4 regions of the Novosphingobium sp. fls2-241-R2A-195 genome follow, and region 4 is predicted to be linked to each of the others. Evidence: riboswitches for the same ligand, from Rfam matches in the RefSeq annotation. Region 4 holds a riboswitch; each other region holds the start of a gene.
The links. A riboswitch is a leader RNA that binds a small molecule or an ion and turns the genes downstream of it on or off. The one in region 4 is predicted to bind cobalamin.

Region 1 (7,432 bases), on a different contig from region 4:
GTTGCGGGCGGCGCCTTCTCAAAAGGCAAGATACGCAAGGTACGCCAGACCCGCCGCCTGCACCGCGGCGATGGTGTGGAGCTGAGCGACGAAGGGTTGCTTGCGCGTCTTGTGCCGGAAGGCCCGGCGCCCGGCATAAGCGCCGGGCGTCCCGCCCGCGAGCGCCAGAAGCAGCAGCCGCGCTTCCGGGATACGCCGCTCTCCCTGCCGCGCGCGGGCCTTGTCGATGCCGAAAGCAGCGAAGGCGACGAGGTTGAGCCCCGCCGCCAGCACCCACAGAACGTCCGTCAAATTCAGGCCGATCACAGGCGGGCGAAGATCGACACCGCAAGGTTGATCCACAAGGCGAGCGTGAACAGCATGCCCAGAACGAAGGCCCCGCCCCGGTGCGCCGGGTTATTGTAGGTCATGTGAATCAGGCTCTGCACCACCCGCGCGGCGACGTAGCCCCAGGCGAAGATCAGCGTCCAGCGTCCCACGACCGCCACCACGAAAGCGGTGAGGCAGGCGGCGTAGAACAGCGTCGGCAGTTCGAACAGGTTGTCATAGTGCCGCACCGCCGCGCGGGCGCTTTCGGGCTCGGGCGGGCCGATGTGCGCGCGGTAGTAGTCGGGATCCATCGACTTGATGATACCGGTGCGGGCGACCGCCATGCGCACGAAAGCCACGAACGTCAGCGCGACCACCACCAGCATCGGCAGGAAAATCAGGGTCGGGTTATGGGACATGCGGCGGCCTCCTTCATGATGGTTCCGCGTAAGGGAGCGGGTATCGCCCGGTCAGTTGCCGGGCGTTGCAGCCGTATCCGGCGCCACGTCCGCAGGCGCAGCGGCCTCCGGTTCGTCCTGTTCGTCCGGGAGCGGACCACCCTCGGGGCCCAGCTTCTCCCAGTCCTCGTCGGCATCGGTCGGCGGCGGAGGCGGAGCGGAGGCGACGATCGGTTCGGGCTTGAGCCGGGATTTCGGGGTGCGGCTGGCGTAATGATCGGCGCCGTCCTTGCTGAAGGCATAGACTTGCGTGAACGGCACACGGTACTCGGCCGTCCCGTCCGAGAGGACCACTTCATTACCGGCGAGGCGTTCGACGGTGCCGATGGCGAAGCCGTCGTCATCGACGAGCGGAAGTCCGTGGACAAGTTCTTCGCGGGACACATTGCGCACGGTGACCGCGTTCTCGTCAAGCAGGGCGCGCTTGCCCGCCTTGCTGTCGGCGGAGACGGGGGCCGACGTCTGGGCGAGCGCCGGCGGGGCGGTGATTGCAGGAGCGAGCGCAAGCGCGCTCAGCAGCAGCATGGTACGGGGCAAGACCGTTTCTCCGGACAGAATTCTCAGGAGAAATGCGCATGAAGCACGCCGGTTGCCAAGAGCTACCCGCTGCGGGAGGCCGGAAACATCCGGCAGAATACGAGAAATGAGCCCCAGTCCGGCGGAAATGGAGGAAAAATTGCCCCCATTCCCGATCCGATACGACTTACTCCGCCGCCACTTCGCCGAACAGGCCGGGCTCGGAACCGTCGTCCACCAGCGGCTCGTCGTTCGCGCGCACCTTCTTGCGCGAGTCGAAGTTGGCCCACACGGTGTTCCAGTCGCCGCGCGTCGCGCCCTTCGAATATTCCGTGGAGCGCGTCTCGAAGAAGTTGGCGTGCTCGACGCCGTTGAGCAGCGGCTGCAGCCAGGGCAGCGGATGGTCCTCGATCAGGTAGATCGGCTTCATGCCCAGCTGGCCGAGGCGCCAATCGGCGATATAGCGGATGTACTTCTTGATATCCTTGGGCGTCATGCCCGGCACCGGACCCAGCTCGAAGGCGAGGTCGATGAAGTTGTCCTCGAGACGGATCGTGGTCTGGCACTGGTCGGCGATATCGTCCTTCACCGCCTTGGTGAGGCAGCCACGCTCTTCGCAGAAGGCGTGGAACAGCTTGATGATGCCTTCGCAGTGCAGCGATTCGTCGCGCACCGACCACGAGACGATCTGGCCCATGCCCTTCATCTTGTTGAAACGCGGGAAGTTCATCAGCATCGCGAAGCTGGCGAACAGCTGCACGCCCTCGGTGAAGCCGCCGAACATCGCCAGGGTGCGGGCGATGTCCTCGTCGTTGTCGACGCCGAACTTCTGCAGGTAGTCGTGCTTGTCCTTGAGTTCCGAATACTCAAGGAACGCGCCGTACTCGCTCTCGGGCATGCCGATGGTGTCGAGCAGGTGCGAATAGGCGGCGATGTGCACCGTCTCCATGTTGGAGAAGGCGGTGAGCATCATCTTGATCTCGGTCGGCTTGAAGACGCGCGCGTACTTCTCGTGGTAGCAGTCCTGCACTTCCACGTCGGCCTGCGTGAAGAAGCGGAAGATCTGGGTGAGCAGGTTGCGTTCATGCTCCGAGATGTTCTGCACCCAGTCGCGGCAGTCCTCGCCCAGAGGCACTTCCTCGGGCAGCCAGTGGACCTGCTGCTGGATCTTCCAGTAGTCGTAAGCCCAGGGATATTCGAAGGGCTTGTAGGTCTTGCGGGCTTCGAGAAGGGACATGGGCGGCTCCGGTGGATCGTCTGAAATTGCGTTCACCCACAACGCTTTCACGCTTGGGCGGAAAGGCCAGAGATAGGCAAGATCGCGCGCAAATCGAGTGCGTGAATCATCTTCCCACAGGAATATGTGGGGGCAAGGAAAAAGTGCAGCCCCAAGGGGTTGTGGGTGCGATTAATTTCGCCGCCCTCGTCCGAATCCCCGGATTGTGCCGGTCAGAGGACTTCGGCGACGCCTTTCAGGCTCTCTCCCAGCTTGTCGATCGCCTGCGCTTTCAGCTGGTGCACACGCGGGATCGAAACTTGCAAGACCTCGGCGATCTCAGCTAGGTTCAGTTCCTCGACGAAGTAGAGCTGCACGATCAGCTTGAGCCGATCCGGCGGGTCGGTGATCGCCGCGATGACCGCGCCGCGCATCTCGACATCGACCAGCATCGCGAAGCTGTCAGGCGTTTCCGTGGCGCAGGTCATCGACTGATCGGAATAGACCTTGTCAATCGGCTCGAAGCGCATCGGGCGGGCGGCGTCCTGCAGCGAAACCAATTCGCACTCGCCAATGCCCATCGCCTGTGCCAGTTCGTCGGGCCTCGGATCGCGGCCGAGCCAGCCCCGGAGCTGCGTCTCTTTGTCGGCCAGCATGCGGCGTCGCTCGGACGTCCCGCGCGTGCCCGGCGCGGCGCACGAGGTCCAACATCGCCCCCCTCACCCGCATCTTGGCGTAGGCGGCGAAGCCGTCCTCGGTCTGAAGGTCGTGCATCTGCACGCATTCGGTGAGGGCCGCCAGGCCCAACTGCGCTAGATCCTCTCCGGGCGGCCCGATGCCGTGGACGTACCAGGCTTACCGCTTAACCATCGGCAGGAGGCGGCGAACCCGGTCGGCCACGTTGCCCTCGTTAGCGCTGCGGGCGGAAAAGGACATCTGGTCGATATTCATGCGACCCAACTTTCTTCGGAGGCGCTTTCTTCAACGGGGGCGGAAAGGCCCATCGCATCATGGGGCCGGCCGGCGCAGCCGATCTCGTCGATCACTTCGATCGGCTGCGCCGCAGGCATTCGGAGATCGAGGGGACCAGGCACAGCAGCGCGGCGAGCGCGCGAAGTGCTGGGCTCCACCACTAGTGCCAGCGGCAGGGAATGCACGACGGCATCGCCGAAGACCGCTTCCACCGCATCGAGGGCGCGGCCGACCACGAAGCGCTAATCCCCACCGACCCGCATGACCCGAGGAACCGGCGGATTTCGGTGTCGGTGATGGATTGAGGAGGTGCGACTGACTGCTGGGGCTTCGACAAGCTCAGGGTGAGCGGCAGTAGCGCAAACCTCCAAACCCGCTCAGGCTGAGCTTGTCGAAGCCCCGAGCCCAAACGCATCCATTGCCACCGCGATGCCCCTCCCCTTGCTTCGCCTCCCGCATCACCACACCCTCCCCGCAAAAGGGAGAGCCTCATGCAATTCACCGGCCCCGCCGAGGACCGCGCCGCCATCCGCGAACTGATGGAGACGTACGCCGACGCCGCATCGCGGATCGACAAGGCGCAGTGGCTCGATTGCTGGGCGCCCGATGCCGAGTGGATCACCAGCCACGCCGAAGTCCGGGGCCACGAGGCCCTCTCCCGCACCTGGGACGATCTGTTCGCCACGATGGAGGCGATGGTCTTTTTCGCCATGCCCGGCGCGATCCAGGTTTCGGGCGACACTGCCAAGGGCCGCTGCCACGTGCGCGAAATCGCCCGGATCGAAGGCAAGGTGATGAAATTCGCCGCCCGCTACGACGACGAACTCGTCCGCCACGGCGGGCGCTGGCGCTTCGCCCGGCGCATTTACGCCATGAACATCGCCGAATAGCGCGCGCCTCTTGCGGCGGGACGGCCGCGCGATTAGGAAAGCCGCGTCGAAGCGCTCATCCCGAGCCTTTCGACAAAGATCGCGCCGGTGCCCCGCAAGGGGCTTAAAAGGGAACGCGGTGAGGATGTTCTCATCCAAATCCGGGGCTGTCCCTGCAACTGTAAGTGGCGAGCACGATGCATAGGCCGGTGCCCCGAAGGTGGACACCGGCAGCCACTGGGCCGGACGCTGCGACATGCGAGGCCACGGGAAGGCCATGCATCAAGCGATGACCCGCGAGCCAGGAGACCTGCCTGCGTCCGGTCGCTCTTGCCTTGGTCCAGGGGATGGCCGCGGCACGGAACTGTCCGTCTGAGCGACGCAACGTGCGGCGGGGGCCGCATCGGCGCGAGGTACGCCGGGCGCTGCCGCGTCCGTCCGGGGCCTCCCGTGCCGACCGCGCCGACGGCGCGGCAGTCCCCCGTCAGGTCGCCGACGCGAAGACGGATCATGACGCCGATGTCGCCTGCGAAAACCCCTCTAAAGAGCCGGATAACTGTGCTCTTTTCCATACTTGCCGCCGCCAACCTCCTCGTTTGGGGCTGGGCCTTCAGCCTGTTCCACGCCAGCCCGGTGATGCTGGGCACCGCCCTCCTCGCCTGGAGCCTCGGCCTGCGCCACGCCGTCGACGCCGACCACATCGCCGCCATCGACAACGTCACTCGCAAGCTGATGCAGGAGGGCCAGCGCCCGATCACCGTGGGCCTGTGGTTCGCGCTCGGCCATTCCGCCATTGTCCTGATCGCCGCGACTACCATCGCGCTGGCAGCAGGCACTCTCGATGATTTCGAGGCGTTCGGCCGCTCGGGCGGGGTGATCGCCACGATCATTTCGGCGACCTTCCTGTTCCTGATCGCGATCATGAACCTCGCGATCCTGCGCGGGGTCTGGCAGCGCTTCGTCGAAGTACGGCGCGGCGGGACCTATGCCGAGGAAGACCTTGACATGCTGCTCGCCGGGCGCGGGCTGATCGCGCGAATCCTGCGCCCCGTGTTCCGGCTGGTGCGCCATGCCTGGCACATGGCGCCGCTCGGTTTCCTGTTCGGCCTCGGTTTCGACACCGCCACCGAAGTCGCCATCCTCGGTCTGTCCGGCGCCCATGCGGCAGACGGGATTTCGTTGGGCTCGGTACTTGTATTCCCGGCGCTGTTCGCAGTTGGCATGGCGCTGGTCGATACCGCCGACGGCGTCATCATGCTGGGGGCCTACGAGTGGGCCTTCGTCAAGCCGATCCGCAAGCTCTACTACAACATCGTCATCACGGCCATCTCCGCCATGGTGGCGCTGGTGATCGGCTCGATCCAGACCGCCGCGCTGCTGTCGGAGAAATTCGGGCTGGAGGGCGGCGTATGGTCCGGGGCGGCCTCGCTTTCGGAGCAGTTCAACACGCTGGGATTCCTGATCATCGGCCTGTTCGTGATGTGCTGGTTACTGAGCTGGGCCGTGTTCCGTTGGGGCGGGCTGGACACGGTAGAGATGCGGGCAACGGCCAACCCACCCCGCTGCGACTAGGTCGCAAACGACCAACCCTCGTTCCCTTCCGCAAGCGGGAGGGAACGAGAGTGGATCTTTTTCAACGCAAGAAAGCTCGGACCATGAGGAACCACGGCCTTTTCGAATCTTCCGGGACAGGAAGGCTCTACATAACATTGCGTTATTAGTGCAGCAGCGAGAGGACGCTCTGCTGGCTCTGGTTGGCCCGTGCGAGCATCGCGGTGTGGCCCTTCGGTCGTCAATGCCTATGTCACCACCAAAGTGGACGGCGCACCCGTCGTCATCCCCTCCCGGCCGGGCTTCTGACGGGACAGTTCGGGGAAACCTGTCAGCCCGGCTGCCGGTTCAGGCTGTCAGTGAAGGCGGATGGAAGTCGAGGCCAACTGGACATCAGCGGCATGCGGCGCGCGCTCGCCCTTCGCCAGCACCGCAGCGACGTGCCCGGCCAGCATCGCCAGCGCAAGCGTCGAGCCCTCAGCAATGGCCTCCTCGGAGCCGCCCGGCGGCACCACGGTCGCAAGGCAGGTGTCGTGACTGCCGCGCGACAGCATGAAGGGCATGTCCGGGCCGATGATCTCAAGCACGGCGCTCATCGCCGCGCCGCATTCGAGCATCGCATCGATACGCACACGGTCGAGCGGTATGGCACCGTCGATGCCGACGCCGTCCAACAAGGCCAGCGCTTCGCGAATACGGTCGATCTCCTCGCACGCGGCACTGCCCGCGCAATCGTGGAGGAAGTCACGCAGACGCCTCGCATAAGCGCGATCGCCGCCGACATTGTTCGAAGTACTTGCCATTGCCTTATCGTTTTCTTTCGCGTCCGAAGGGTGCGCCACAGTCACCAGACGTGGCCCGGCGTCAATACGCAGTTCCATATAGCCCGGATTCGCTGTCCCACCTTGTTACATCTTATAGAGGCTAGGTGAAACACCCGTGTATTCAGGGCTGCGCAGACTCCTTGCGGAAATCCCCTTAGGGAAACCGCCTCTAGAGCCGCGCTATCGCGTCAAGTCTATCAGCCACCCAGTCCGGCTCGGTAAGCATCAGGTCATGTCCAGTCTCTATATCCCAGATCCTGCCGTGAGATCTCTCGGTCAGTAACTTCATGTCACGCCCCGATATTGTCGAGGTGCAGACGATATGGCTCTCCGGAATGGCGCGCATCGCGGCTTCCCGGGTGAGCACGAGGTTCTGCTCGAAGCATCGCCATGGCTGGACGGTCAACCGGGCATCGATCCATGGTCCCAGCACCGAATCGGTCACTCCGAAAAATGCGGCCATGCCGGGCATCGCCGCCATAACGACTCGCACGCCGTCGATCTCATTCAACCCTTGCCTGGCGCCATGGATGGCTTCGTAAGCGTGCTCGCAAAGTGATTCGCCGTCGCGCGGATAGGCCGCGTCGAGATAGACGCGGTGGCCGACACGTTCGGGTTTGCGGTCCGCCGCGCCGGTGATGACCATGTCGCCATAAATGTGGCCGACGAGGATCGCGTCAGTGAGATCCTCGAAATCCAGAAGCCCGGCGATGTCGG
Region 2 (7,432 bases), on a different contig from region 4:
ACCGTAAATCACGATTTTGTCTCGAAAGACACCGGATGTCTTGGCCATGGCGCTAATTCTTTTTGGTTGAACCATTGCTGACATCGTCACGCGGCTTGCCGTTGGAAGTGCGCTGGGCGCTTGCATTTGCTCCCGCAAGAACAGGGCCGCAAGCGGTTGACTTCGCATCACCGGGGTCGACGAATGCCAGCAATCCGGCAACTGGGGTGGTAAGCACGGCAAGGCCAAGTCCGGCCCCGGCACGGCCGACAAGTTGCGGGCTGATCACCTGCAGTTTCGGTTCCGAGAAATGACCACCCAGGCCAACGGGAGACTGGCCGGAGAACAGGCTGAACTTCTTGCCGTCGGCACGGAAAGCCATGTCCACCGCCTCGGTCGCGAAACTGAAGCCCCCGCGGCCGATCACCACGTTCTTGCTGGTGTCGATCAGGATCGGGTCGGCCGCGGCGGTTCCACCTCGGACGGTGAAGGCCAGCAGGCCGCAATTGACCTCGATCGGTTTCTTCAGTTTGCCCTGAAACATCTTGGAGACGAAGGTTCCGAGGTCCAGTTCGGCGAGTTGCGCATTCTGCGTCCACAGCGTGCCCTGCGGCATGACAAAGGCGATCCGGCCCGATGACGTCGCCAGCGAATCGTGGATCGTGTCACCTCTTCCGTCCAGTTCGATCCTGCCGCGAATAGTGCCGGTAGTACCGGAATCGGCGAGACCATAACCCGCCAGCAGGCGGCCCATCGGCGTCGAGGCCAGACGGATATCGTAACGGATCGCGGAGGGCCGCTGGCGGGTGTCGATCACGAAGTCCGAGGCCACGTCGCCGCGCGCCATGGAGAATGTCAGCGGCGACAGCGCCAGTCGCCCCCTGTCCAGCGACAGTTTCAGCGCGATGTTCGAGACGGGCACGTTCTTCGATCGGACCACGCCGATTTTCCAGTCGAGACCGGCATCGAAGCGTTGCATCATCGCAACCGGCAGTTCTGCGTCGGGAAGGATGCGGCGGGCTCCTGCTCCTGTCTGTGCAGCGGCAGCCATCGCGCCCTGCGAAGCTACGACATCGGGGTTGTAACCGATAAATGGGGCCGCATCGACAATGTCGAGGCGCCGGGTTTCCAGCGCGGCGTCCAGCCTCAGTCGCTGCGCATTGGTCACGGTGAAGCGGCCCGACAGGTCGGATTGGCCAAAAGTTCCCGTCATCCCTGTGAAACGATAGGTCTGCGCGTCCTTCACAAGCTGCGCCTCGAGCGCATAGCGGCGTGTCTGCGGAATGACGACATCAATCACCGCCATTAGGTCGGACAAGTCCCGCCCTTTGGCCGCGACTTTCAAGGGAACGTCCTCGAACTCTGTGAGGGCGGGCAGGGTGCCGGAAACGTCGATGACGCTATTGGCCGCCCATGCGCGCGCCTGTAGTCGGTTCTCTGCTCCGGAAAGACTGGCATCGGGGGACAGCAGTTCAGCCGTCAGGCGAAATGGCGTAGTGCGAAAAGTGCCGCTGCCTTTCAGCCCCACTGCCTTGCCGATCCGCGTATCCGTAGCCGCGATCGGATCAATGGTGAGGTTGGCGAGGAGCGGCATCTGCGGGTCGATGTAATGGATCTGCGTGCCGGTAATGTTGGCCCTGTCGATGCGTGGCATTTCGAAAGGCTTGCCTTCCCCGCTCGTTGCGAAAGTCCAGGTATTGCGCCTGTGGCCGGCATCCCATTCCAGATTGATGACGCCCCGATCGAGATCGAGTGCATAGACATGGCGATGCCCCAAAAGCAGCGAAAGCGGGGCGATCCTGGCTTCGATGCGCCGGGCGGCGAAAAGGGTGTTTTCCTTTGCCCATTGCGGGTTGGATACGGCCAACTCCTCGGCCACGAACTTGATCCGCAGCGGGGCGAAATAGAGCTGGAAGTTGCCGCCGACCTTGACCGTGCGATCGCTTAGCGAACTGGCGATGCTTTCGAAGGGGTGTCTGAGGAACCGTCCCTTGGTTATGAACAGAAGCAACCAGACAGCGAAGATCGCGGTGAGAATGGCAAGCAGGACATTCCGCGCGATGCGCCAGCGCCGCCGTCGTCTGGCGAAAGATATCGTCGCAGGCGGTTGAGATGCGGCTGGCGGTTCCATAAGGTCCACATCGCTTGAGCGTGGGTTTTGGTTTCAGGTGTTACCGTCGCCGGGACGGCTTCACGGCAGGGCTTAGGCGATTACCTGGTCTCCGATCGGCGTTTCCATGAAGTGATGCCCGCCCGGCGCAATGACCCAGCCGCCGACCGCGCATGGTGAATAGCGATAGCTGCGTAATGTTCCGGGGCTAGGCCTTGTTTTGGCGACCAAGATCGGGCGCACGGCATTGCTCGGTTCAGTCTGCGGCCTCTCGGTCAATGCTCATGTCGAGCGGATCCAGCCGCCAGTTTCCAGTTCGACCGTCTGCGTAATGCGAATTCGATCCAAAAATCGTCGATCGTGACTGACCACGATTAACGCGCCATCGTAGGCCATCAATCCGGCTTCGATCGCAGCGATCGATTCGAGGTCGAGATGGTTCGTCGGCTCGTCGAGGATAAGGAGCGGCGGCGGAGCAGGGTTGCCCAAGATGCAGGCAAGGCCGGCGCGCAGGATCTGACCTCCGCTCAGGGCGTGGACGGCCTTGTCGGCTGCTGCTGCCCTGAAGCCGAAACGAGCCAGCGCCGCGCGACATGCATTATTGTCCACCCCCTCGTTTAGTCGCGAGAAGTTCTCAGCGATGGTCTGTTCCTTGTGCAGGATGGTGGCCTGCTGATCGAGTAGCCTACGGGGAACGTGGCATTCCGCTCGCCCTGACGACGGGGTAAGTTCGCCGATGATGACCCGCAGCAAAGTCGATTTGCCGCTGCCATTCGCTCCGGTTATCGCAACCCGTTCGGGTCCGACGATGCGCAGTGACATGTCGCGTAATATCGATGCCCCATCCTCGTATCCTGCGGAGACATGCTCGAGCGTAAGAACATCGCGAGACGGGTTAAGGCCTGTCGTCGCGATCTGAACCGAGATGGGCTGGAATATTTCGATCCGCGCCCTTGCCCGTTTCACAGCGAGTTCCGCCTCGCTGCGCTGCCGTTCGGCGAGGCGTCTGTTTTCTCCGCCGCTGTTTTCCGCCTGCTCGCGGCGGGCCCCGAGCAGGATACGCGGCATGCCGCCACGACCGGCCTGGCGATTTCCCGCTGCATCGCGCCGCTGCTGACGCTCTGCGGTTATTTGCGTCTTGCGGGTCACTTGCGCCCGATGGTGCTCGGCCGATGCGAGATCATGCTCGGCGGCAGCGAGTTCAACGGCCTTGCGTGCGCAGTAATCACTCCAGTTGCCACCATAACGCGCGGCCCCCAGCGAGGTAAGTTCGATGATCGAGTCCATGGCGTCGAGCAATTCGCGGTCATGGCTCACGACGATGGCGCCTGCACGCCAGTGCGCCAGCATATCGATGACGGCCGCTCTGCCCTCTGCGTCAAGGTTGTTCGTCGGCTCATCAAGCAGCAGAAAATCCGGCTGGGTGAAATGCAATCCCGCCAGCGCCGCGCGTGTCCTCTGTCCGCCCGACAGGCAGCCGAGCGGCGTATCGAGCGGTATCGGCAGCCCTAGGCAGGCCAGTGCGTCGGCTGCGCGGGTTTCCACGGTCCAGTCGGCCTCGACCAGTTCGTCCAACGTCGCGGTGCCGGCTTCGGCGCCGCGAAGAACCGCGAGTGCATCGGCGATTCCGAGCAGATGCGCCACGGTGCCGTCGGCCGATGCCTGTACAGCCTGCCGTAGCAATCCCACTGTGCCCTGAACGCGAACGGTTCCTCTGGACGGCGACAGGTCGCCGCAGATGAGGCTCAGCAGCGTCGATTTGCCAATGCCGTTGCGTCCGACAAGGCCGGCGCGTTCCTTGCTGAAATCGAGGGTCAGGTCATCAAGAACGCGGCGGCCGTCAGGCGCGGGCCAGGTGAGTTTGGAAATGGAAATGGAGGCAGGCATGAACACAGGTTTCCTTGGCGGCAAGGCGGGTAGGCGATGCGGTCAGGGACAAGTTCATGATTACACACTCCGTCAGGGGTGCAGTGGATATAGTCGCTGCGGGCACCGATCGCAATCGACTGATTCGATGACGATCAATCCTGGCGAACAGGAGTTTACCCTCCTGCAAAGTCGCTGTAAGGCGCAGCGCTCGAAGGGTGGGGAAACTCCGTTCTTCGAACATGATCGCGCCGGTGCCCCTGACGGGGCTTAATCGGGAATGCGGTGCGGGGGCTTGCTCCCAAATCCGCGGCTGTCCCTGCAACTGTAAGCGGGTAGCGCGATGCACTCGCCCTTTCGAGGGGCAGCCACTGGGCCTTAAAGGTCCGGGAAGGCGTGCATCAAGCTGTGACCCGCGAGCCAGGAGACCTGCCGGCGCACTGGTCGCTCTTGCCTTGGTCCAGGGGATGGTCACGGCACGGTTGTTCTTCCGTCTGGGCGACGAAGCGGTGCGGCTGGGGCTGCACGCGCGCGTGTCGCCGGGCGCCTGTTGCGCCCGCCCGTCGGCCCGCGTCGGTCGGCTGTGGCCGGTAAGCCCCATCCTCAGGTTCGGCCCGGCGCGCGGGGTGGGATGGCTGTGAGCCTGCAGGAAGAGGGCGTGATACGGGGCTGGTGCCCCAACGCCTGGCGTCCGATGATGGCCGGAGATGGACTGCTGGTGCGGGTCAAGCCGCACCTCGGCCGGATGAGCGCCGCCCAGGCGGTTGCCTTGGGCGAGGCCGCGCTGGCCTATGGCAATGGCCTGATCGACTTGACGCGGCGCGCCAACTTCCAGATTCGCGGGGTAAGCGAGGTGCACTGGCCGGTCCTGCTGGAGCATCTGTGCGCGCTCGGTCTCGTCGATGGTGACGGCGAGCGGGAGAGCCACCGCAACATCCTCGCTGCACCGGACTGGCGTGCGGGCGACGACACCGCGCGCATCGCCGACGAACTGCGCGACCGGCTGGCGGGATTTCCGCAGCTGCCGGGCAAGGTCGGCTTCGTCATCGATGCGGGCGAGGCGCCGGTGCTGGCGCGCGAGCCGGGCGACTTTCGGATCGAACGCACCCTCGACGGCCCGCTGATGCTGCGCGCCGACGGGCGAGCCGAGGGCGTGAAGCTGACGGTCGGCGGCGAGGTCGATGCCCTGCTGGCGCTCGCGCGGTGGTTCGTCGAAAGCGGCGGCGCGAAGGCGCGGCGGATGGCCCGGCACCACGCTCCGCTGCCCGCCTTGGCCTGCGATGGTGCCCGGCCCGCCCCGCCTCAACCGCCCATCGCGCCCGGCCGGCGGCGGGACGGGATCGCCTGTGGTTTGCCGTTCGGGGGCATCGAGGCGAAGACATTGCTGGACCTGATGCGAAGCCCCGGCGTCACCGGAGTGCGCCTGACGCCCTGGCGCGTGCTGCTCGTCGAAGGGGGCTGCTCGACCGATGTTCCCGGTCTCGTGACCGATCCCGCCGATCCGCTGCTGCGGGTGGATGCCTGCCCCGGTGCCCCCGCTTGCCCGCAGGCCAGCGTGGAAACCCGCGATCTGGCCCGGCGGCTTGCCCCCCTCGTGCCGGGCCGTCTGCATGTGTCCGGGTGCGCCAAGGGCTGCGCCTCTTCGCTGCCCGCCGACGTGACCGTGACCGGCCGCGGCGGACGCTACGACCTTGTCTTCGGCGCCCGCGCCGATGCGCAGCCGCTGTGCCGAGGGCTGGACAGCGCCGACATTCTCGCCCGCCTTGGAGCTTCCTGATGCCGCATGCCTACGAGAAGGACGGCGCCGCGATCTATCGCCAGTCCTTCGCTATCATCCGCGCCGAGGCCGATCTCGTGCGCTTCGGGGCCGAGGAGGAGCCGGTCGCGGTGCGCATGATCCATGCGGCGGGCATGGTGGGCCTCGAAGCGCATATCCGCTTCTCGCACGGTTTCGCGGCGGCAGCGCGCGATGCGCTGGTCGCCGGTGCGCCGATCCTGTGCGATGCGCGCATGGTGTCCGAGGGCGTGACCCGCGCGCGCCTGCCCGCAGACAACCGGGTGATCTGCACCCTCAACGACAGCCAGGTACCGGACCTCGCCCGTACCATGGGCAATACCCGCTCCGCCGCCGCGCTGGAGCTGTGGCGGCCGCATCTGGCAGGTGCGGTGGTGGCGATCGGCAACGCCCCCACGGCGCTGTTCCACCTCCTCGACATGCTGCAGGACCCGGCCTGCCCGCGCCCGGCGGCGATCATCGGCTGTCCGGTGGGCTTTGTGGGAGCGGCCGAGTCCAAGGACGCGCTGTGGGAGGCGGCGCCGGTCCCCTGCTGCATCGTCGAGGGGCGCCTCGGCGGCAGTGCCATCACGGTGGCGGCCATCAACGCCCTTGCGAGCCGTGCCGAATGAGCGCGCCGGATCATGGCACGATCCACGGCGTCGGCCTTGGCCCCGGCGCGGCCGACCTCATGAGCGTGCGTGCGGACCGGCTGGTGCGCGGCACGCGGCAGATCGCCTATTTCCGCAAGAAGGGTCGCTCCGGCCACGCCCGGCGCATCGCGCAGGACCTGCTGCGCGCCGATGCGGTCGAGATCGCGATGGAATATCCGGTGACCACCGAAATCCCGCTGTCCGATCCGGGCTACAACGCCTGCCTCTCCGAGTTCTACGCCGGATGCACCGAGCGGCTGCTGGACGCCACCCGCACCGGCGAGGATGTGGTGGTGCTGTGCGAGGGTGATCCGTTCTTCTACGGGTCGTTCATGCACCTCCACAGCCGCCTTGCGGGCCAAGCGCCTGTGGAGGTCGTGCCCGGCATCACCGGCATGGCGGGTGCATGGAACGCCACCGGCCTGCCGATCACGTGGGGGGATGACGTGCTGACGGTGGCGATGGCCACTCTGCCCGAAGCGGAGCTGGCGCGGCGCATCCGCGATACCGACGCGCTGGTGGTCATGAAGATCGGCCGCAACCTGCCCAAGCTGCGCCGCGCCGTGGCCGCAGCCGGGCGCGAGGATGCCGCATGGTTGGTCGAGCACGCCGCCATGCCGGGCCAGAAGGTGACCCGGCTGGTCGATGCCGAGCAGGTCGCGCCCTACTTCTCGATCCTGCTCATCCACGGACAGGGGCGCCGACCGTGAGTGCCGGTTGGGTTGCCGTCGCTGGGCTGGGGCCGGGCAGCGAGGCGCTCGTCACGCCCGAAGTCACCGCTGCGCTGGCCGAGGCGACCGACGTGGTCGGCTACATTCCCTATGTTGCGCGCGTGGCGCCTCGGCCGGGGCTGACGCTGCATCCTTCCGACAACCGCGTGGAACTGGACCGGGCGGCCTTCGCGCTCGACCTTGCGGCGCAGGGGCGCAGGGTGGTCGTCGTGTCATCGGGCGATCCCGGAGTCTTCGCAATGGCCTCCGCGCTGTTCGAGACGCTGGAGGCAGGGCCGGTTTCATGGCGCGATCTCGACATACGCGTGCTGCCGGGGAT
Region 3 (7,432 bases), on a different contig from region 4:
CAAGTAACCCTCTCAAGCACACCGCCTGCCCCCCGGCTCTGGACGCAGGCCTGCTTCTTCTCCGAGAGACCACGACGGTCAGGATCACGCTATCGCCTGTCGCGCTGCTTTTCGGCGACGGCGCCTCACAAGATGGTTCCAACCGATAACGATCCCCGACAGCGACATGATGATCCCAAGTGCCGAGAGCAACCACATCAATGGCTCGCGCAGGAAACGGTTGGCGAGCAGGAATGGTAGATCGAAATCATGCAGCGCGTTGAAAAACCATCGGTAACTGCGTCCACTCGCGTTCTGCTGGCTCAACAGTGACCCTCCACGCGGGTCAATGGTCGTCCATGTCCGCTCCGCATCGCCGAAGATGACGCGAACAACCGGCAGGGTGCGTTCGTGCCGGTGGGAGTACCAGTAAAGGTCCGGCTTCTGCAGGACGACAACATTCCTGACCGGCGTACCCGGCATCAGGCGCCGGGCATTGGCGACCAGTTCGGCTTGCGTGAAACGCAATGCCCGGCCATCCGGGGTGGCGATCATCGAGTGCCCGGTCTTCACCGTCAGCGTGACCACCGGGCGGCCGCCGACCCAGGCCAGCCGCGCTTCCCGGGCCTGAGGTGCGCGGGCGGCAAGCCTGCCGCCATCCAGCACAGGAAAGTCCGCACTCGCGTGCGCCGCATAGAGGGCGGCACCCCCCGACGGCCCATTGCGCGCGAACCAGTCGAAAGGGCTGACCGAAAGCCATCCACTGAACATCCAGGTAATGGCGAAGATCCCTCCGGCCAGTCCGGTCAGATGGTGCCATTTCATCCAGCCTCGATAGAGTGTTATCGCCCCATTCCTGTAGCGCCGGCGCAGCCTGAGACGCAGGATACCGACCCACATGCCGGTAATACCGAGGACCACGGCCGGACCGGACGTCCACAGCACCACCTGTCGCCACAAAGATCCGTCGCGGCGGATGGCGGTGAGGTATAGCCAGTGCGGCACCGCGCCCACCCAGTTCCATGCCCTTTCACGGGCGTCCGTGTTCTGAACCGGCTCTCCGCTGGTGGAGGAGACGTAGATCTGGGTACCCCGAGCATCTCCCAGCGAGACCTTCCACAACGGTCTCGCCCACTTGAACCCTTGTGCGACGGTCCATTGATCGTCGTGAATACGCTCCACACGGGTGATCGGCGCGGCGCCCGCGAAGCGCCGCGCCGCCGCTATCGCAGAGGCAGCATCCGGTGCGGAAAGGCGCCGCCCGTCCAAAGCCGACAAGGCGATCCGCCGCTGCTTGTCCCGGATACGCCAAGCGGGCTCTCCCGCCGCCATATCGAGGCGAAGTTCCGCGGGAAACCCCTGCTGTCCGGCGCGGCGAAGCGCCTCGGTCGGACTGATCCTCACCCGGCTCCAGTCGATCGGAGCCAGCCCTGCAAGCCGCTCCTCCTCGGTCAGCGACGGGTAGGGCACGTACATCATGACCACGCCCGAAACGAACCACAGGAGAAACATCAGGCAGACCGCGATGCCCAGCCAGCGGTGAAGCCAGTACAGCCACCGCAGGCTGGCCTTGAGGCCCCTCTTTACCAAGGCGTGCGCCATCGCCCTTACAGGCTCATATCCAAGCGGACATCGAAGCGCCGGGGCGCGCCGAGCAGCCATTGCGAAGAATTGCTGCCGATCGGGTAGATCTTGTCGAAGACATTGCTGATCCGCCCGTCGATCGCCAGCTTTTCGCTGATCGTCCAGCGCAAGCCGAGATCGACCACCTCGTAGCCCGGCACGCGCAAGGTGTTGGCGTTATCTGTCCATCGCGGCGCGACGAAGCGGGCGGAGACACGGGCCTGCAACGGCTCCAGGAAGCGCCAGTTCGCCGAGATATTGGCAGTCTTAGTCGGTATCCCGGGCGGCGTGTTCCCGGCGCGGTCGATCACGACGCCGTTCACCACCTCGCCGAATTCCTTGAAACGGGCCTTGAGGATGGTGCCATTGGCCTCGATCCCGAAGGCGTCGGTCAATTGCACTGCCAGCGTCGCCTCGACACCGCGTGAAGTCCGCTTGCCAACCTGCTGGGTAATAAGACGGTTCTCCGGGTCCGGGGTAAGAAGACGCCGCTTCTCGATGTCGAACAGCGCAATGGAGGCGGAGCCGCGCCCTTCAAGGAAGCGCTGCTTGACGCCGACTTCGAACTGGCGTGCGGGCGAAAGGCCAAAGTCCTTCTGCGCGTTCGAAGTCGTGATAAGCGCGCTGATCGGGTCGGTGCCGACTGTGAACGAGCCGTAAAGCGCAGTATCGACCGCAGGGTTCAGGACCAGCCCAAAGCGGCCCGAAGTACTGTGATACTTCCGCTTGAAGCCGTTCGCCGGCGTACGCGCGTCGATGCGCTCCAGATCGTACCAGTCCTGCCGGAAACCTCCGACCAGCGAGGCCCAGTCACGCAGTTGGAGTTGGTCTTCCATGAACACCGAATACTGCGTGGTCAGGGTGCGGAAACCGAGCGTGGTGGGCACCGGCGTGATGAAGCCGCCGGGTTCAAAGTCGAACGGATCGACCACGGAACTGCCGCCATAAGGCGAGTTGTTGATGTGGCGGAACTTGACCCGGTTGACGTCGAAGCCGACGAGCAGGCTGTTCTCCACACCCCCACCCAGCGGAGTACGCAAGGTGAGGTCGCCGCGATCGCCGATCTGGTCCTGACGGTGGACGATGTTCAGGTAGTCACTGCGCGTCACCAGCCCGGTCGTTGCGGAATAGCGATAACTTTCGGCGTTGAGCCAGTCGCGATCCGAACTAAGGTAATAGGCCACGTTGCGCAGCGAAATCGCATCCGATGCCTGCCACTCGGTCGTCAGACGTGTCCAGTTGTCCCGGAAATGATCCTCGCTGCCGGTGATGTTGAAGTTGATGAAACGGAAGCGCCTGTCGAACTTGCCGTTGTTCAGCGGACTGCCGAAATAGGGCAACATCTCGACGTCGCCGTAGTCGGAAGCCAGCGTGAAGCTCAACGTCGGGCTGGCGTCCCAGCGCAGCGCGCCGGAGATGGCGAGGTTGCGGTTGTCGCTGTTGCGGTCGAGCCAGCCATCCGAGCGTGTGAAGCTGGCTGCGACACGATAGGACAGACCTCCTCCCACGGGCCCGCCAGCATCACCCGCGATCTGCATCGCGTTGTCCGAGCCGTAGGCCACGCGGGCCTGCATGATGCTGCGGTCGGTCGACGGCTTCTTCATGATGACATTGACCGCGCCGCCGATCGCGCCCTCGCCTGATATGACCGAACTCGGCCCGCGTAACACGTCGATCCGCTCCACCGTCCAGGGATCGACCGGGAAGGTCAGCGTGCCCGAGGCCACGAACAGGCGCGTGCCGTCCACCAGCAACTGCACCGACCCCTGCCCCGAGAAACCGCGCGCGGCCATCGCCGTATTCCCGTTGCCCGGAGAACCCTGGAAGGTCAGACCGGTCGCGCGGCTGACCGCTTCCTGGATGGAAAGGTCACCACGCGCCCGGATCGCATCACCGTCCAGCACCTCGATACTTGCCGGAGTTTCAAAAACCGTGAGGCCGAGGCGGCTGCCGCTGCTCTTCGTATCGAGGCTGGTTTCGGCACGCAGGCCCGTTACCAGGATGGTCTCTGTCGGATCGGCCTCGTCTGCGCGCGCGGCCGAGGAAAACACGGATGAGGAAAGCGCTGCGAAAGCGGTCGCGGCGCACAGCGCATATTGGGAAATCGTCATGTGAGAAACAAACCCTGTCCGGCGTCATCGACGTCTGACGAGGGCGTCCGCGCGAACGGTCGGCCCACGCGACGACACGACGCCCCCGGCGCCGTCGCTTGGGTCGATGCGGCCCCCGCCGCACATGCGTCGCTCAGACGGATTTCACCGTGCCTCGGCCATCCCCTGGACCAAGGGCAAGAGCGACCGGACGCTGGCAGGTCTCCTGGCTTGCGGGTCATCGCACGATGCACGGCCTTCCCAGGCCTCGCAGGAGTTAGCGTCCGGCCCAGTGGCTGCGACAGGGCACTTTGGCCTGCCGCGATATGCATCGCGCTCACCGCTCACAGTTGCAGGGACAGCCTCGGATTCAGGGGCGCGAGCCCCCTCACCGCGTTCCCTTTTAAGCCCCCTTACGGGAGCACCAACGCGATCATGGCCTCCCGAACCTCGAGAGACGGGAGCCGCCCTACGCGAAGGAAGTGGCGCTGGCAAGCATCGCCGTACGACGCGTGCTTCCGCCCTTCCTTGTCCTTGCAAGGTCGCGCTACGCTCGTGCGATCTTTGGCACTCTTGCCGCAAGATCTCGTACACCGACTTGACCGATGCGGACAGGCGATGCAGCCATTGTCCAGGAGATGGACGGCGCGGCCGTAAGCTCCGATAACCGCGCCTTCCCTTGCGATGCCAAGGACCTGCCGATGCCATTGCCTGCCGATGTGGAATTTGCACGGCTCAACATCCCGCTTCTCCGGCATTTTCCGGAACTGGTCAGCTCGCTTGGCGGAAATCCCGGCGAACTGTTGCGGTTCGCCGGGATTTCCGCCCAGGATTTTCGCGACGACGCCGTTGCGCTCACATATCCCGAGGCGATCCGGCTCCTGACCGTTGCGGCGCACCGGCTGGACTGCCGGGATTTCGGAATGCGGCTGGCTCTGCGGCAACGCGGCGGAGCGATCTTCGGGCCGCTGGGCAATACGATGCGCAGTTCGAGGACGTTCGGCGATGCCCTGCGCTTTGCAAGCGAGCACATCAGCGCACACAGCCGCGCAGCGCGCGTATGGCTGCGGCCGCATGCTGCCGAGGGCACCATATTCGCCGGCCATGAACTGCTGTTCGAAAACAGTGCCGAGCGTATCCAGGCCATCGAGCAGATCCTTTTGATCGGTCATGTCGAGGCGATGGAGATGACCGGCGGCTATGCCCGCGCTCGCTGCGTACATTTCCGACACGAGCCGCTCTCTCCGCTCGCCGACTATCGTCGCTATTTCGGCTGCGAGGTGCTTTTCGGGGAGCCGTCCGACGGGATCACGTTCTCGGACAGGGATCTCGCCAGTCCGATCCTCAGCCAGAACACCCAAGTCCATAGTGACTTGGCCGCCTACATTGAGAAGCACTTTCCCAAACGAAGTCTACCTTTTGACGCGGAAGTGCGCGGCCTTATCATTCGCAGGCTGGCGCAGGGGGACTGTGCCAGCGTTGAAGTCGCGCGTGCACTGAACATCCACCATCGTACCTTGCGCCGCCGGCTGAAGGAGGAGGGCACCAGCTTTCAGGACGTCAAGGACGGGGTGCGCCGCGATCTGACGCTCTACTACCTGCAACAGACCGACCTCGATTTCCGGGGGATCTCCGAAAAGCTCGGCTTCGCCGAACAAGCGGTGTTCTCCCGCCGCTGCCAACGATGGTTCGGCCAGTCTCCCACAAGTATGCGCAGCACACGCCGCCTCCAGGAAAAAGGCAGTATCTTGTCCTCATAGGCAAAAGCGATCCCACAGCGAACCAGCGGGCGCGGGGCGCACCCTGACCTTGGGCACCCGTCACGAGACGCTTGGCAAACTCGCGGTCGTATGCGTCCTTCCGGATTTCACTTGAGAAACTCCCGTCAAGACATTGCCAGTGCTTCGAAACTCGTCTTCAGCGGTTTCTCGAACAGACACTCAGAAAGCCCGAACCACAGCCATCGACACGATCACCCCTTGCTTTTGGTTCCTTTCCTCGCTTCCGGTGTAGGCACCCGCACGGCTCGGTGAATAGAAGCGGCGCCACCGGGAACTATCCTGCCCGTTGATCGCCTTGGCCGTGAGCGTCGTCTTGAACCCGGCCAGCGCCGTGGTCTCGATATAGCCACCCCAGCGCGCATGGCTCCGCGCGCGCAGGACTTCGCCGGTGTAGAAGACGTCGGCTTCTTCGGGCGCGGTCCAGTTGACACCCCATGACGACTTGAGGGCCGGCACGTCATGGCGGAACTCGGCAGTCACGCTCTGCCCGGCAATGTCGTCCATCGCCCGGTGCTTGCCGGTTATCGGATCGCTCAGCCGCGAACCACGCCAGGTGCCGTCAAGGGTCAGCCGCGCACCGCGCAGCACCGCGTCGAGAGGCAATGTCCCCTGCACGCTCACACCCCATTGCCGCGCATCGCCGATGGTGCCGAGCGCCTGGTCCCCGCTATCGAGAACAAGATAGCCGAGCAATCCGGTGTGCCACTGGTGGTAGGCCTCCACCGCGATCGCCCCGCCCTTGCCCCAGCGGTGGTCGAGGCGGGCCAGGGCGCGCGTCACACGGGCGGGCCGCAGCCCCGAATTGCCGCCCAGCGGCCGCCCGTCGGCCTGGTTGACCGAAGCCGCGAAGTCGGCGAAATCGAGCTGGTCGACGGTCCTGCGCACCCCGAGCCGCAGCTGCGTGCTCCCCGACGGCGACCACACCAGTGCCGCCGAAGGCTTGAGGTAAGACAGGCTCTGCTCCTGCGCCGCCTCGCCCGAAACGCGGATGCGCGAGAATTCCACCGCCATGCCCGCCTCCAGCGCAAGCCTGGGGGCGAACTTCACGGTGATGTTGGCGAACGCCTCGCCACGCAGTTCCGAAACCCGGGTATCGGCATTGGCGAGCGCCACGGGCATAAGGCCGGAGCCGGTATCCTCGGCGTAGTCGAGCAGGCTCGACAGACGATTGTAGGCCACCTCGCCGCCGAACTCCGGCCGCACCGAATGGTCGCCTTCGCGCGTCACCGTCGCGCGGGCGACGAACTCGCTCGGCGTCTCCCGCTGGGAGGAAAGGCCGCGATAATCGGCCTCGACATAGTCTTCGTCAGTGACGTAGCGCTCTACCCGGCCGAGACCGACCAACTTCGCGGTCCAGCCAGATCCCAGCCGCCGCGTCCAGTCGAGACCAAGCTCACCGCTGCGCCCGTTCTCGTCATAGGCGATGTCGCGGCGGCCATCCGGCGAGCCGTTCGCAGCACCCTTGAAGATGTCGATGCCCCGGGCAGACGAATAGCCGTCCTTGTTGAGCCGCAGGTTCACAGTCAACGTTCCGCCCGCGACCGCCCCCGAAGTGCTGAGCGCCAGACCGTACTCGGGGGCCTTGGCGCGGATGTGTTCACGCCGGGTGGAGGTCAGCGTCCCGGTCGCGTCGCGGTCGAGATACACGCCGTCGGTGGGATAGCGAGTGACCTCGCCTGACAATTCGATGCTGGTCTGCCAACCCGCGACGCGCCGCGCGAAGCTGACCCGGCCGGCGGGCGAGACAATACCATCAGCGGTGTGGGTCATCGTCAGCGCGGCGTTGCCCGATCCGCCCGCGTCGGTACGCAGGATCACGTTGGCGACCAACGTCTGGCCCTGCGCCTCGGCAGCGTCGGACCCACGCAGCAGTACCACCCGCTCGACACGCGATGCGGCGATGCGACGCAGAACTTCGGTGATGCCGCCTCCCTTCACGGTCGGCCTCTGGCCGTCGAT
Region 4 (7,432 bases):
GCCCTGGCCGCCCGAGACGATCGCACCGGCGTGGCCCATGCGGCGGCCCGGAGGAGCCGTACGACCGGCGATGAAGCCCGCCATCGGCTTGCGACGGCCGCGCTTGGCTTCGTCCTTGAGGAACTGCGCGGCTTCTTCTTCGGCCGAGCCGCCGATTTCGCCGATCATGATGATCGACTTGGTGGCTTCGTCAGCGAGGAAGAGTTCGAGCATGTCGATGAAGTTGGTGCCGTTGACCGGGTCGCCGCCGATGCCGACAGCCGTGGTCTGGCCGAGGCCCGCCGCGGTGGTCTGGAACACGGCTTCATAGGTCAGCGTACCCGAGCGCGAGACGACGCCGACCGAACCCTGCGAGAAGATGCTGCCGGGCATGATGCCGATCTTGCACTCGTTGGGGGTCAGGACGCCGGGGCAGTTCGGGCCGATCAGGCGCGACTTCGAGCCGGTGAGGGCGCGCTTCACGGGCACCATGTCGAGAACGGGGATGCCCTCGGTGATGCAGATGATCAGTTCGATCTCGGCGTCGATCGCCTCGAGGATCGCGTCGGCGGCGCCGAATGGCGGCACGTAGACGCACGAGGCGTTGGCGCCGGTGGCAGCCTTGGCTTCGTGGACCGAGTTGTACTGGGGCAGACCGATGTGGGTCTGGCCGCCCTTGCCGGGGGTCACGCCCGCGACCATCTGCGTGCCGTAGTCGAGCGCAGCCTGGGTGTGGAAGCTGCCGGTCGCGCCGGTCATGCCCTGGGTGATGACCTTGGTGTTCTTGTTAACGAGGATCGACATCGGTTTTCCTGTTCCTGATCGTGGAAGCAGCCGGATTGGGCCGGGGAGGTTCCAAGAAACTATTTTGCCCCCGCGCTACCCATCATTGTGAGAGTATCAACAATGAGGGGCAGTCGCGGGGGCGGTATTCAAAAACTCAGGCGAGGGTGCCGTCGATGCCCTTGCAGGCGACCAGCAATTCCTTGACCGCGTCGACCGAGACCTGGAGGTTGCCCTTGGCTTCCTCGTCCAGTTCGATCTCGACGACTTCCTCCACGCCGTTCGCGCCGATGACTGCGGGCACGCCGACGTAGAGGCCGTCAACGCCGTACTGGCCATCGACATAAGCCGCGACGGGCAGGATGCGCTTCTGGTCGCCCAGGTAGGCTTCGGCCATGGCGATGCCCGAGGCGGCCGGTGCGTAGAACGCCGAGCCGGTCTTCAGCAGGCCGACGATCTCGCCGCCGCCCGAACGGGTGCGCTGCACGATCGCGTCGATCTTTTCCTGCGTGGTGCGGCCCATCTTGATGAGGTCCGGAACCGGGATGCCGTTGACGGTCGAGTACTGCACGACCGGGACCATGGTGTCGCCGTGGCCACCGAGCACGAAGGTGTTCACGTCGCGGATCGAGACGCCGAATTCCCATGCCAGGAAGGTCGAGAAGCGGGCCGAGTCCAGAACGCCGGCCATGCCGACGACCTTGTTGTGCGGCAGGCCCGAGAATTCGCGCAGCGCCCAGACCATCGCGTCGAGCGGGTTGGTGATGCAGATCACGAAAGCGTCGGGTGCGTTGGCGGCGATGCCTTCGCCGACCGACTTCATCACCTTGAGGTTGATGCCGAGCAGGTCGTCGCGGCTCATGCCGGGCTTGCGGGCGACACCGGCGGTGACGATGATGACGTCGGCGCCGGCAATGTCGGCATAGTCGTTGGTGCCGGTGATCTTGGCGTCGAAGCCTTCGACCGGACCACACTGCGAGAGATCGAGAGCCTTGCCCTGCGGGAGACCTTCAGCGACGTCGAACAGGACGATGTCGCCCAGTTCCTTCTGCGCCGCGAGGTGCGCCAGCGTACCGCCGATGTTGCCGGCGCCGATAAGGGCAATCTTCTTACGAGCCATGATCCGTTCGTGTCCTTCCCGAGGGCGGGATTTCTCGGACTTCAAGGCGGCCTGCGCTAATCCCGCAAATGGCAGGTGCCGGTGTTTGCGAGGGCGGCCCTACGCCCCTTGGAAGACCATTGCAACCGGCAAAGGGGTCTTTGCATCAGCTTTTATCTGATAATAGTTCGCAATTGCAATAAAGGGGGTGAAATGGCGGAAATCGCCTGTTTGTTCACCTGTCGGCAATGTTGCGAAAGGGTTTAGCGGCGCTGGGGATGGTATCGAACGGGGATATGGCGAGCGCAAGTCGCTTTGGGTGCGACTCGTCGAAACTCTCATCCTCCCTGTCGCGAAGCGATGGGGAGGGGGACCGCCGACGTAGTCGGTGGTGGAGGGGGATTGCAACCCACCCCTCCGTCAGTCGCTTCGCGACTGCCACCTCCCCATCGCTTCGCGACAGGGAGGATTAAGCGTTCAACTCGCGAGGCGCTTTGCCAGAGCGGCGGCCATGCGGCGGTCGAGGTGGCGGCAGATGCCGAGCCAGCGGGCGCGCGCGCTCGTGTCGCCGCGATCGTGGGCGGCTTCGGCCTCTATGCGGGCCTGCTCGGCGGCGGCGAGGCCGTGCCGGGCGAAATGCATGAGGGCCTCGGCGATACCTGCGTCGATGGCGGTCGCCTTGGCAACGGTGCGCAGGGATGGGCGCGTTCCCGCATTGTCGTTGACCGCGCCCAGCGGCGCGCCGGTGCAGAGCACTCCGGCAATGGCCGGCATCGTCCCGTTCATGGCGGCGGCGAAGCGGATGGTCATGGGCGGATAGTCTCTCTTCTTGGTGGGTGTCGACGGATCAACCCTCTACCCCGGCAGCGATGAACCCATCATGCAGGGACGTGGTTTCTCAAGTCTTGACGATACCACCTAGGGACATTCCCCGGGTGCCTCCGTTGCAATCGATTATCTTCAATTTGCGGGCTGGGTGATCCAGCGGCCGGAGTTTGCGTACTCGGCCTTGATGCCCTGCGAACCCGGCAGATTCCGGGCGGTATAGAGCGAATCCCCGCCGCGCTGCTGCACTTCGCTGGAATAGGCGGGGCTGGGCTGGATGGGCGTGGTCGGGCTGGTTGCCTGCGCGACCGGCTCCGCCTTCGCGGGCTGGGCCGTGCCGAATGCGCGCTGGACGGCGAGCGGGTCGAGCGCCGCTGCTGCAGCGGCGGCATCGGCGCTGTCGTCATGGCGGTGCGGAGCGGCCATCGGCTCGCCGCCGAGGTAGGCGAAACGGAACGTCGCCGCGCTGCCCGCCGCGCCGCGCAGCGCGTAGAAGCGGTGCGCGCCGATGGTGGAAAGGTATTGCAGGCTCGGCGCCCAGTAGGGGTGCACCTGGACAGTATGATAATGCGTGGCGAGGCCGATCGGCGTGTAGACGTAGCCTGCCAGCGCCTGGCGCGCGACGTTTTCGGCGCGGTCCCAGAACATGCGCTGCGGGCGGCGGGCGAGCGAGCCGTCGCAGGTGAACGAGAACTGGCAGCCGGTCGAACGTTCCGACCCCTCGTAGACGACGCCGCAGACGGTCTTGGGATAAGCCGGGTGGGCCATGCGGTTGAGCACGACCTGCGCCACCGCGCGCTGGCCCGCGTCGGGCTCGCTCGCGGCTTCGTAGTAGATCGCGGCGGTCATGCACTGCAGCGCGCGGGTGCGGTCGACGCCGGAGTTGTCGATGTAGATCGGCCGCGCGGTAGCCAGCGGGCCCGAGACGCTGTCGTCGGCGTCGGAGCGGATGCCTTCGCCGACCTGAAGCGGGGCCTTCTCGGCTTCGAGGTAATAGAAGGCCGAGCCGGGGAAGCTGGCGCCCGCCTGCTCGAACGGCATGGGCAGTGCTTCGGCGCCTTGCGGGGCGGCGTCGGCGATGGCGAAGCTGTCCCAGCCTTCCGGCGCGGCGAAGGCGGGAAGGGCGACGGCGGCGAGCGCGGTCACTGCAAAGGTCCAGCGGCGGCGCAGGACGACCGGGCGGTGCCCGACACCGCGGGCGCGGCGCGGGTAGCGGCCGACGAAATCGCGCGGGCGTTCGAACGGAGCGCCTTGCGAATCCATCACCGGCGCCGGGGCGGCGTCTGGTCCGGGAATGGAAGGGGCAGGGCTCACTCGGTTCCTTTCGGCCGCAATTCGGCAGCACCGGCCTAGCCTGTGTCCGGTGCGCGCGCATCCGGGCATTCCGGGCCGTCCCGTTGCGGTACAGCCACGCTCTGTACGCATAAGGGCTTAAGATTTGGCTGCGCCCTGTCGTCCCGGACTTGATCCGGGACCGCTGGCCGTGAACGGCTGTCCTTGCGGCGTGGCGCCTTGCCCATGGCTCGAGCCTAAAGACCGCCACCGGCCCCGGATCAAGTCCGGGACGACGAACGCTTGCCAACCCCTGTATGCCGCACTATCCGCGCGGTTACGTCATGGGTTGCCCGCAAGGGCCTAAGAGGGAAGCCGGGTGCGAATACCGGCGCTGCCCCCGCAACTGTGACCGGGGAGGCCGCCTCCACCATGCCACTGGCCCGTATGAGGGCCGGGAAGGCGGATGGCGCGACTGACGATCCGGGAGCCAGGAGACCTGCCCGAGACGGTCGTTCCGCAGCCGGACGGGGTTCTTCCGGATGCAGCGAGTGTGACGCGCGATGAGGAAGGCGCGCATGCCTCCGCCGTGAACGGCACAAGCACGTTCAAAGGTTCGGAGGACATATGAAGTATCTGTTTCTGCTCGGCACCGCGCTTGCGGTGAGTACGCCTGCGCTGGCACAGGACGCGGTTGCGATCGGCGAGCAAATGGCGGCGGGCGACCGTGCGATGGCGCGCACCGACATCACCGTCACCGCGACCCGTGAGCCGACCCCGATCACACAGGTCGGCCAGTCCGTCAGCGTCGTCACCCGCGACCAGATCGAGCGCACGCAGGCGACCACCGCCACTGACGTGCTTGCCCGCATCCCCGGCATCTCGACCGTGCAGTCGGGCGGTTTCGGCCAGCCCGCGAGCGTTTTCGTGCGCGGTGCCGAGAACGCGCAGTCGCTGGTGCTGATCGACGGTGTGCGCATCAACGATCCCGGCGACGTCGGCGGCGGCTTCGACTTCGGCGCGCTGCCGATCGGCCAGTTCGACCGCGTCGAGGTCGTGCGCGGGTCCTCGGGCGTGCTGTGGGGCAGCCGCGCGGTGGGCGGCGTCATCAACTTCATCACCGCCCGCCCGACCGAACAGTGGACCGCGCGCGGCCAGGCCGAATATGGCTGGCGCGACCGCAAACAGGCGAGTGTCTCGGCGGCGGGTCTCGTCGGCCCGGTCGGGCTGACGCTGGGCGGAAACTGGCTCAAGGGCGACGGCTTCTCGGCCTTCAACGAGCGCCGCGGCGCCACCGAGAAGGACGGCTTCGAGAGCAAGAGCGCCAATGCCCGCGCCTCGATCGAGTTCGCGCCCGGCCTCTCGGCCGATGCGGGCGGGTTCTATACCAAGGCGAACTACGACTACGACAACACCGGCGCCGATGCCCTCAACGTCGGGATGAAGCGCGATACGCTGGGCTATGCGAACCTGCGCTATGCGGGCCTCGACGGGCGGCTGAACGCGCGCGTCGGCTATGGCATCAACGACACGCGCCGCATCTCCGACGACGCGGTGTTCGGCCCCTACACCACCAACGGCCGCACCGAGCGCTTCGAGGGCCAGGTCAGCTTCGCGCCCATCGAGCAGGCCAGCGTACTGGTCGGCGGCGAGACCGAGAAGCAGAAGTTCGACGACAATTACGGCTCGAAGGATTCGACCACCATCGACAGCCTGTTCGGCAACCTGACGCTGCGTCCGTTCGCCGGCCTGACGTTGAACGGCGGCCTGCGCTACGACGACAACTCGGACTTCGGCGACCGCACGACCTTCGCTGCCAACGGCGCCTGGGTGATCGGCGGCGGCGACAGCGCCCCGGTCCTGCGGGCCAGCTACGGCGAGGGTTTCAAGGCGCCCTCGCTCTACCAGCTCTACACCAACGCGGGCTTCCGCGCGCTCGATCCCGAGACGTCGAAGAGCTGGGATGTCGGCATCGAGCAGCCTTTCGCCGAAGGGACCGGTCGCTTCACGCTGACCTACTTCGATCGCAAGACGAAGAACCTGATCGACTACGACCTTGCGAACTTCAATTACTACAACGTCGGCCGCTCGCGGGCGCAGGGTGTGGAACTGGGGATGCAGGTGACCGACTGGCAGGGCTTCGACGTGAACCTCGCCTATACCTACCTCGACGCCGTCAACGAGGACACCGGCGCGCAGCTGGCGCGTCGTCCCAAGAGCAATCTCTACGCCAGCATCGACAAGGCGTGGGCGGTCGGTCTGAAGCTGGGCGCGGACCTGCGGGTCGGCGGCGGGCGCTACGACGATACCGCGAACACGCAGTACGTTGGTGGCAACGTAGTCGTGGGCCTGCGCGGCGCCTTCGCGGTGACGCACAATGTCGAGGTCTATGGCCGCGTCGAGAACCTGTTCGACGAGCATTACGAAGTGGTGCGCACGTACGGCACGCCCGGCCGCTCGGCCTATGCCGGCATCCGCGTGAAGATGTGAGCCAAGGGGCGGTTCCCGGCAGGCGTCGTCCCGGACTTGTTCCGGGACCGCTGGCCGTGGACCGCCCTCCTTGCAATGGTTCCCTGACCCCTCGTCATTGCGAGCGCAGCGAAGCAATCCAGGGAGGTTTGCGCGGCCCTGGATTGCTTCGCTGCGCTCGCAATGACGGCGGAGGGGGAGCGCAAGCGGGCTTCGGGTGGCTTGTCGTTACCGCGCTGCTCCTGACGCTCGCCGCCTGCCAGCCGTGGTCGGACCCGCCGGTCGAGGGATCGGTGCGGCCGCGCATCGTTTCGCTCAACCCCTGCACCGACGCGGTGCTGGCGGAGGTGACGTCGCCGGGGCAGCTGCTGGCGATCTCCCACTATAGCCACGATCCCTCGGCCAGTTCGATGGATCTCGCCCGCGCCGCGCAGTTCGCCGAAGTGTCGGATGCGGTGGAGGATGTCGTCGCGCTCGAACCTGACGTGGTGGTGGCGAGCAGCTACACGCCGCCGGCCACCGCGCAGGCCCTGCGCGACATGGGGCTGGAGGTCGTGCTCGAGCCGCTTCCCGCCGACCTTCCCGAAGCGCTCGCGCAAGTGCGGCGGCTGGCGAAGCTGGCGGGCAATCGTTCGGAAGGGGAGGAACTGGCCGGGCGGATGGAGGCCGCCGTCGCCCGTGCCAAGCCGCCGACCGGCGTGCGGCCGGTGCAGGCGCTGCTGTGGGAATCCGGGGGCATCGTCGCGGGTGACCACACGCTGATCGCCGATCTCATGCGCCGCGCCGGGTTTGCCAATGCCGCTGCCGCGCGCGGGCTTGCTCAGGCCGATTACCTGCCGCTGGAACGCGTGGTGGCCGATCCGCCGCGCGTGGTCTTCACCGTGGGTTCGCCCGCCGGGGAGGAGGACCGGATGCTGCGTCATCCCGCTCTCGCCAAAGTCCGTGGCATGATCCGCGCGCCGCTCGACCGTTCGCTGATCTGGTGCGGCGGGCCGACCGTGCCCA

Region 1: linked by a shared signal. The riboswitch ahead of QRN25_RS20150 (HoxN/HupN/NixA family nickel/cobalt transporter) and the one ahead of QRN25_RS01835 (TonB-dependent receptor domain-containing protein) in region 4 are both predicted to bind cobalamin.
Region 2: linked by a shared signal. The riboswitch ahead of QRN25_RS04700 (ferredoxin-like domain-containing protein) and the one ahead of QRN25_RS01835 (TonB-dependent receptor domain-containing protein) in region 4 are both predicted to bind cobalamin.
Region 3: linked by a shared signal. The riboswitch ahead of QRN25_RS04540 (TonB-dependent receptor) and the one ahead of QRN25_RS01835 (TonB-dependent receptor domain-containing protein) in region 4 are both predicted to bind cobalamin.

Annotation. Positions count from the first base shown of each region.
Region 1 is NZ_JARVRY010000027.1:62,968-70,399, reverse strand. Features, by position in the region: gene QRN25_RS20185 (DUF1294 domain-containing protein) at 19-291, opposite strand; gene QRN25_RS20180 (MAPEG family protein) at 303-728, opposite strand; gene QRN25_RS20175 (hypothetical protein) at 780-1,304, opposite strand; gene QRN25_RS20170 (ribonucleotide-diphosphate reductase subunit beta) at 1,471-2,520, opposite strand; gene QRN25_RS20165 (sigma-70 family RNA polymerase sigma factor) at 2,733-3,155, opposite strand; gene QRN25_RS20160 (hypothetical protein) at 3,447-3,707, opposite strand; gene QRN25_RS20155 (nuclear transport factor 2 family protein) at 3,963-4,361, shown strand; cobalamin riboswitch at 4,430-4,672, shown strand; gene QRN25_RS20150 (HoxN/HupN/NixA family nickel/cobalt transporter) at 4,860-5,912, shown strand; gene QRN25_RS20145 (hypothetical protein) at 6,248-6,694, opposite strand; gene QRN25_RS20140 (alpha/beta fold hydrolase) at 6,885-7,432, opposite strand, start outside.
Region 2 is NZ_JARVRY010000004.1:382,811-390,242, reverse strand. Features, by position in the region: partial or broken gene QRN25_RS04715 (cation diffusion facilitator family transporter) at 1-48, opposite strand, end outside; gene QRN25_RS04710 (AsmA family protein) at 53-2,110, opposite strand; gene QRN25_RS04705 (ABC-F family ATP-binding cassette domain-containing protein) at 2,372-3,976, opposite strand; cobalamin riboswitch at 4,191-4,406, shown strand; gene QRN25_RS04700 (ferredoxin-like domain-containing protein) at 4,587-5,732, shown strand; gene QRN25_RS04695 (precorrin-8X methylmutase) at 5,732-6,361, shown strand; gene cobI (precorrin-2 C(20)-methyltransferase) at 6,358-7,092, shown strand; gene cobJ (precorrin-3B C(17)-methyltransferase) at 7,089-7,432, shown strand, end outside.
Region 3 is NZ_JARVRY010000004.1:343,435-350,866, forward strand. Features, by position in the region: gene QRN25_RS04530 (anti-sigma factor family protein) at 1-7, shown strand, start outside; gene QRN25_RS04535 (PepSY-associated transmembrane domain-containing protein) at 85-1,581, opposite strand; gene QRN25_RS04540 (TonB-dependent receptor) at 1,587-3,713, opposite strand; cobalamin riboswitch at 3,892-4,134, opposite strand; gene QRN25_RS04545 (AraC family transcriptional regulator) at 4,298-5,452, shown strand; gene QRN25_RS04550 (TonB-dependent receptor domain-containing protein) at 5,633-7,432, opposite strand, start outside.
Region 4 is NZ_JARVRY010000002.1:221,706-229,137, reverse strand. Features, by position in the region: gene sucD (succinate--CoA ligase subunit alpha) at 1-783, opposite strand, end outside; gene mdh (malate dehydrogenase) at 920-1,882, opposite strand; gene QRN25_RS01845 (hypothetical protein) at 2,339-2,671, opposite strand; gene QRN25_RS01840 (cell wall hydrolase) at 2,822-4,000, opposite strand; cobalamin riboswitch at 4,288-4,479, shown strand; gene QRN25_RS01835 (TonB-dependent receptor domain-containing protein) at 4,586-6,448, shown strand; gene QRN25_RS01830 (ABC transporter substrate-binding protein) at 6,592-7,432, shown strand, end outside.